Aminobacter aminovorans: one gene and its partner. The protein of the gene in region 1 interacts with the protein of each later gene in a pairwise test. Links are inferred from orthologs where the notes say so. Each region holds a gene or a part of one and is shown on either strand. Other genes may lie near its edges.

Region 1 (3,425 bases):
ATGCTGCCCGCCATCGTCATGCAGAGCGACAAAACATTTGCAGCCGCCGGGCGCCGCGGCAGAATGAGTTTTTTCTATGCATTCCCTCGGCTGCTCGTGTCGTTCGGCCTCTTGAGCGTTGTACAGATCCTGGCTATCGCAGCCGCAGCCAACATGCTGGGCGCAGGGGACTCCTACTTCCCGGCAGCAGGCGGCTTTGATTTCGGCCTCCTGCTCAGCGCGATGATTGGCACAGCCATCAGCAGCTACCAGATCGTCATGACTGCGGTCATTCTCTCACGCTCCTACCTGCGGGCCGAAAACGCCGCCAACGGTCGTGATCTCGTTGCGGTTGAGACGCGTTGAAACTGGCCCTTGCTGTTTCCAGCAAGGGCCAGTTCATCACATTACGCAGCCGCCTCTTCGCTCACCACCGTCGGCTTTGACCGGAAGTTGAGCCGGTCCGAGCCAGCGGTGATCTTGACGGTCGAGCCGTCGAGAATGTCGCCGAGCAGGATCTTTTCGGCGAGCGGGTCCTGCAACTCCTTCTGGATGACGCGCTTGAGCGGGCGGGCGCCATAGGCCGGGTCGTAACCCTTGTTGGCGAGCCAGTCGATCGCGTCCTTGTCGAGCGACAGCGCAATCTTGCGGTCAGACAGCAGCTTTTCGAGCCGCTTGAGCTGGATCTCGACGATCCGGCCCATATCCTGACGACGCAGGCGATGGAACAGGATGACCTCGTCGATACGGTTCAGGAACTCCGGCCGGAACGACGACTTGACCACCCCCATGACCTCGTCGCGGACCTGGTCGACATCCTCGTCTTCGCCGAGCGCCACAAGGTATTCGGCGCCGAGGTTGGACGTCATGATGATCAGCGTGTTGCGGAAGTCGACGGTGCGGCCCTGACCATCGGTCAGGCGGCCATCGTCGAGCACCTGCAGCAGCACGTTGAAGACATCGGGATGCGCCTTTTCGATCTCGTCGAACAGGATCACCTGGTAGGGCCTGCGGCGCACGGCTTCGGTCAGCGCCCCACCCTCCTCGTAGCCGACATAGCCGGGAGGCGCGCCGATCAGCCGGGCAACGGAGTGCTTCTCCATATACTCGGACATGTCGATGCGCACCAGCGCATGCTCGTCGTCGAACAGGTAGTCGGCAAGCGCCTTGGTGAGCTCGGTCTTGCCGACACCGGTGGGGCCGAGGAACATGAACGAGCCGATCGGCCGGTTGGGGTCCTGCAGGCCGGCACGGGCACGCCTGACAGCCTTGGACACTGCCTGCACCGCTTCGCCCTGGCCGACGACACGGACCCCGATCTCGTCTTCCATGCGCAACAGCTTGTCGCGTTCGCCTTCGAGCATCTTGTCGACCGGAATGCCGGTCCAGCGCGACACGACATGGCCGACATGGTCCGGCGTCACGGTCTCCTCGACCATGGTGCCCCGGCCTTCGAGCGCCTCGGCCTCGACGAGCTTCTTTTCAAGCTCGGGGATGCGGCCATAGGCAAGCTCGCCCGCCTTCTGGAACTCGCCCTTGCGCTGGGCGATGGCGAGTTCGTTGCGGGCCTCTTCGAGCTGGCCCTTGAGGTCGGCGGCAAGGCCGAGCTTTTCCTTCTCGGCCATCCACTGGCTGGTCACGCGGGTCGACTCTTCCTCGAGCCCGGCCAGCTCCTTCTCAAGCCGTTCGAGACGGTCGCGCGAGGCGTCGTCCTTTTCGAGCTTGAGTGCCTCGCGCTCGATCTTGAGCTGCATGATGCGGCGGTCGATCTCGTCAAGCGCCTCGGGCTTGGAATCGATCTGCATGCGCAGCCGCGAACCGGCCTCGTCGACGAGGTCGATCGCCTTGTCGGGCAGGAAGCGGTCGGTGATGTAGCGGTTCGACAGCGTCGCGGCGGCAACCAGTGCCGAATCCGAGATGCGCACCTTGTGGTGCTGCTCGTACTTCTCCTTCAGGCCGCGCAGGATCGAGATGGTGTCCTCGACCGTCGGCTCGGAGACGAACACCGGCTGGAAGCGGCGGGCAAGGGCGGCGTCCTTTTCGACATGTTTGCGGTACTCGTCGAGCGTGGTCGCGCCGACGCAGTGCAGCTCGCCGCGGGCAAGCGCCGGCTTGAGCAGGTTGGACGCATCCATCGCGCCATCGGCCTTGCCGGCGCCGACAAGCGTATGCATCTCGTCGATGAACAGGATGATGCCGCCGGCAGCCGAGGTGACTTCGGACAGCACCGCCTTCAGCCGCTCCTCGAACTCGCCGCGATATTTGGCACCGGCAATCAGCGCACCCATGTCGAGCGCCATGAGCTGCTTGTCCTTGAGGCTTTCCGGCACATCGCCATTGACGATGCGCAGCGCCAGCCCCTCGGCAATCGCCGTCTTGCCAACGCCGGGCTCGCCGATCAGCACCGGATTGTTCTTGGTCCGCCGCGACAGCACCTGGATGGTGCGGCGGATCTCGTCGTCACGGCCGATGACCGGGTCGAGCTTGCCCGCGCGCGCATCGGCGGTGAGATCGCGCGCGTATTTCTTCAAGGCGTCGTAGCCCTGCTCGGCGCTGGCCGAGTCGGCGGTGCGGCCCTTGCGGATGTCGTTGATCGCCGCATTGAGCGCCTGGGCGGTGACGCCGGCCTTGGCGAGGATGTCGGCGGTCTTGGCCGACTTCTCGACGGCAAGTGCCGTCAGCAGGCGCTCGACGGTGACGAAGCTGTCGCCGGCCTTCTTGGCCAGCTCCTCGGCAGTCGAAAACACCTTGGCGAGCGGCTGCGCCAGATAGAGCTGGCCGTTGGCGCCCTCGACTTTCGGCATCGCCTTGAGGGCGGCCTCGACGCCAAGCCTGACGTCGCGGGCATTGCCGCCGGCGCGCTCGATCAGCGACGACGCAAGCCCTTCGTCGTCATCGATCAGCACCTTGAGGATGTGCTCGGGCGTGAACTGCTGGTGATTGTTGGAAAGAGCGTAGGTCTGCGCCGACTGGATGAAGCCGCGGACGCGCTCGGAGTATTTCTCAAGATTCATTCGGTGTCTCCATTTCCGTACCGGCCCGCTTAGCGGCACCGGCCAGGTTCAAGGTGACGGACCCGCCCGACCGGGCCGGATCCAACTGAGGCTGATATGGTGCCTAGGACGATATACCTCAAGGCATGTCAGCAGTGCCGTGCCGCATTTTTTGACACGCAGACGGAACGGGATTTTTTTCGAGTCTGCGCGTCACGGCGGGCGAAATCAAATCAGATTTTCGCGCCGCCCGGTCGATGAGGTCAAAAACAAAAAACGGCGGGATTTTCATCCCGCCGCCCAAATGGCTCTAACTGACCAAATCGTTCTAACTGAAATGGCTTGAAAGCCTTGACTGCTAAAAGCGGTCAGCCTTCGACGATGGCAGGCTCGGCTACCGGCGCTTCGCCTGCGTCGCCGGATGCCTCGGTTACGGCGCGCTCGCCACGGCGA
Region 2 (2,969 bases), 110 kb from region 1 along the record:
CCGCCACCCGCGACGGCCGCACGCTGGCGGCCATCGTGCTCGGTGCCGATTCACCCGACAAGCGTGCCGAAGAGGCGGCGAAGATGCTGCAGACCGGTTTTGTCCGCAACGGCGCCTCGGTCAGTGTCACTGGGCTTGCGCCTTACGGCGACAGCCGCGACGTGGCGACCAGCATGCGCGAGGAGGTCTGCTCGCCCAAGGCCAAGCATGCGGCGTCCGACGGTCCGGCACCGACCGAAGCGGGGGCTGCACCCGACAAGGTCTCGATCATTCCCGAAATGACGCGCCAGCGTAACTGGGTCACCGTCAGCCTGGGCGGCGCCACCGGGCCGAAACCCAAGGCGTTGGGCGGCGGCGACATCGTTGTCGACACAGGCGTGCCGCTGCCGACCTGGCGTCCCGACCGGCCGGCACCCGTCGGTGCAGCCCCAGTCGCTGCCAACGTCCAGGCGCGCTCGTGAACTCGCAGGCAGCGTTCCCGATCCCGGTATCGGTGCTGACCGGCTTTCTCGGCGCCGGCAAGACGACGCTGCTCAACCGCCTGCTCAAGGATCCCGAGCTCACCGACACCGCCGTCATCATCAATGAGTTCGGCGACGTCGCCATCGACCACCTGCTGGTCGAAAAGGCCTCCGACGGGGTCATCGAACTGTCCGATGGCTGCCTGTGCTGCACCGTGCGCGGCGAACTTGTCGATACGCTGGCCGATCTCGTCGACCGGCTGCAGACCGGTCGCATCGCCAGGCTTTCGCGGGTGGTGATCGAGACCACCGGGCTTGCCGATCCGGTGCCGGTGCTGCAGTCGATCATGGGCCATCCGGCCCTTATTCATGCCTTCCGGCTCGACGGCGTCATCACTGTCGTCGATGCGGTCAATGGTTCGGCGACCCTCGACGCCCATGTCGAGGCGGTCAAGCAGGTCGCGGTGGCCGACCGCATCGTGTTGACCAAGGCCGATCTCGTCGACAATGCCGCATGGCTCGATGCGCTTGAGGCGCGGCTGTTGCGCATCAATCCGGGCGCCGAAATCCGCGCGGTCGACGCCGCTGTGGCCAGGCTTTTGCAGTGCGGGCTCTACGACCCGACAAGCAAGACCGCCGATGTGCGCCGCTGGCTCGGCGAGGCGCATGCGCATGACCATCACGGCCAAGGCGAGCACGATCACCATCATCATCACCACGACCACGATCACGGCCATGATCACGATCATCAGCACGCTCACGGCCACGATGCCCGCATCGGCTCGTTTTCGCTGACGCATGGAGGGCCGCTGCCGTTTTCGACCGTCGAGATGTTTCTCGACCTTCTGCTTTCGACCCAGGGCGACAGGCTATTGCGTATCAAGGGCATCGTCGAGCTGATTGAGGACCGGGAGCGGCCGCTGGTCATCCACGGCGTGCAGAAGCTGCTGCATCCGCCGGCACGCCTGCCGTCATGGCCGGATGCCGTGCGCGGCACGCGGCTGGTGCTGATCGGCATCGACCTGCCGCGCGACTATGTCGAACGGCTGTTTGCAGCCTTCGTCAACAAGCCTGCCATCGACACGCCGGACCGTCAGGCGATGGAAAACAACCCGCTGGCGATCGCCGGGCTGTAGTTTCCCAAATTTTGCCGAAAATCAGCTGCCGCGTTCGACGAGAAAGCGGTGGCCGCCGGTGGCCGGCCTGGTTTCGACCAGCCGGTGGCCGGCCTCCTGGCAGAAGGCCGGGATGTCGATGACGGCGAGCGGGTCGGTGGTTTCGAGCCACAACAGCTCGCCCGATGCCATGTCGGCGAGGCGGCGCCTGGCCTTGAGCACGGGCAGGGGGCAGTTGAGCCCCCTGAGATCGTAAATGTCGGTGGTTTCGCTCACGCTGGTCAGCTGCCGAACAGGCCGAGCAGCTTCTTCTTGAGCTTGGTGGCAGCACCTGCCTCTTCGACCGGTGCCACCTGGGCGGCCTGCGTCGGCACTTCTGTCACCACAGGCTGTTGCTGCGGCACGGTGGCGGTCACGACTTCCTGCTGGGCGGCAAGCTTGGCTGCCTTGGCGGCAGCGACGGCCTGGGCCTTTTCTTCGGCCGCTTTCTTCTTGGCTTCCGCCGCGGCATCGAGCGCTGCCATGCGGCGGCCTTCGGCCGAATCGATGCGGCCCATGCGGGCGGTGACCGTCACGGTGCCATCCTGGTTGAGCGATGGCGGCTCGATCGGCACACGCTCGCCGCGCGCCCGCTTCTTGGTCCAGTCCGAAACGATGGCCGCTTCCTTGATGCCGGCGATCGTCGGCTTGGGCGCGGGAATGTCACCGCCGGTGGCGCTGGCAAAAGCAGCGTCATACTTGCTCTTATAGGCCTGGTAGGCGGTCTGCAGCGCCTGCGGCTGGGTCACTGCCGGGCAGGCGCCGGTCGGATTGAACGTGCCGCCGGCTTCCGGGATCTGGTTGAAGACATAGCGCTTTTCGCAGACGTCGACCTTCGGCGGTGATTTGGTGATTTCGAAGTGGTCGTAGCCTTCCTTCAGCATCGCCCAGAACTTGTAGTTCGGATCGTTGCGATATCGCGCCATGTTGGCTGGGGTCATGCGGAACGGATAGGACTGGACCTGGAACTCGGTCTGGCCGCCCTTGAAGGCGTCGCGCGCGAAGGCATAGATCTCTTCGATCTGCGCATCGGTCATCGAGAAGCAGCCTGATGACGAGCAGGCGCCATGAACCATCAGGTTCGAGCCGGTGCGGCCATTGGCGCGGTCGAAGGCATTGGGGTAGCCGATGTTGAAGGCGAGGTGATAGCTGGAGTTCGGGTTCATCTGACCCGGCCGCACGGTGTAGAAGCCCTCCGGCGACTGGCGGTCGCCCTCGGTGAATTTCGGGCCGAGCTTGCCCGACATCTTGCAGATATCGTAGCTGGCGATGATGTCGTAGCGGCCGTTGGTCTTCTGTTTCCAGACTTCCAGCTTGCCCTCTTCCTTGAACACGCGCGCCAGCACAGGCGAGC

What was found. The genes of interacting proteins can lie anywhere in the genome.
Region 2: the proteins of clpB (region 1) and DY201_RS07370 interact in binary tests that used the Escherichia coli proteins (3 or more experiments, as listed by UniProt). The link is inferred for Aminobacter aminovorans from one-to-one orthologs.

Annotation. Positions count from the first base shown.
Region 1 is NZ_UFSM01000001.1:1,602,564-1,605,988, reverse strand. The notes cover bases 187-3,346. They hold clpB (ATP-dependent chaperone ClpB), read right to left. Parts: upstream 2,994-3,346; coding sequence 387-2,993; downstream 187-386. Other genes in these bases: DY201_RS07955 (DUF4167 domain-containing protein), read right to left, coding at 3,341-3,346; DY201_RS07965 (hypothetical protein), read left to right, coding at 187-345. Also shown: more of DY201_RS07965, read left to right, coding at 1-186; more of DY201_RS07955, read right to left, coding at 3,347-3,425. UniProt on the Escherichia coli protein: Part of a stress-induced multi-chaperone system, it is involved in the recovery of the cell from heat-induced damage, in cooperation with DnaK, DnaJ and GrpE. Acts before DnaK, in the processing of protein aggregates.
Region 2 is NZ_UFSM01000001.1:1,496,053-1,499,021, forward strand. Bases 236-2,939 are described here. They hold DY201_RS07370 (sulfurtransferase TusA family protein), read right to left. Parts: upstream 1,853-2,939; coding sequence 1,619-1,852; downstream 236-1,618. Other genes in these bases: DY201_RS07360 (D-alanyl-D-alanine carboxypeptidase family protein), read left to right, coding at 236-461; DY201_RS07365 (CobW family GTP-binding protein), read left to right, coding at 458-1,597; DY201_RS07375 (L,D-transpeptidase family protein), read right to left, coding at 1,858-2,939. In the rest of the region: more of DY201_RS07360, read left to right, coding at 1-235; more of DY201_RS07375, read right to left, coding at 2,940-2,969. UniProt on the Escherichia coli protein: Involved in thiosulfate metabolism.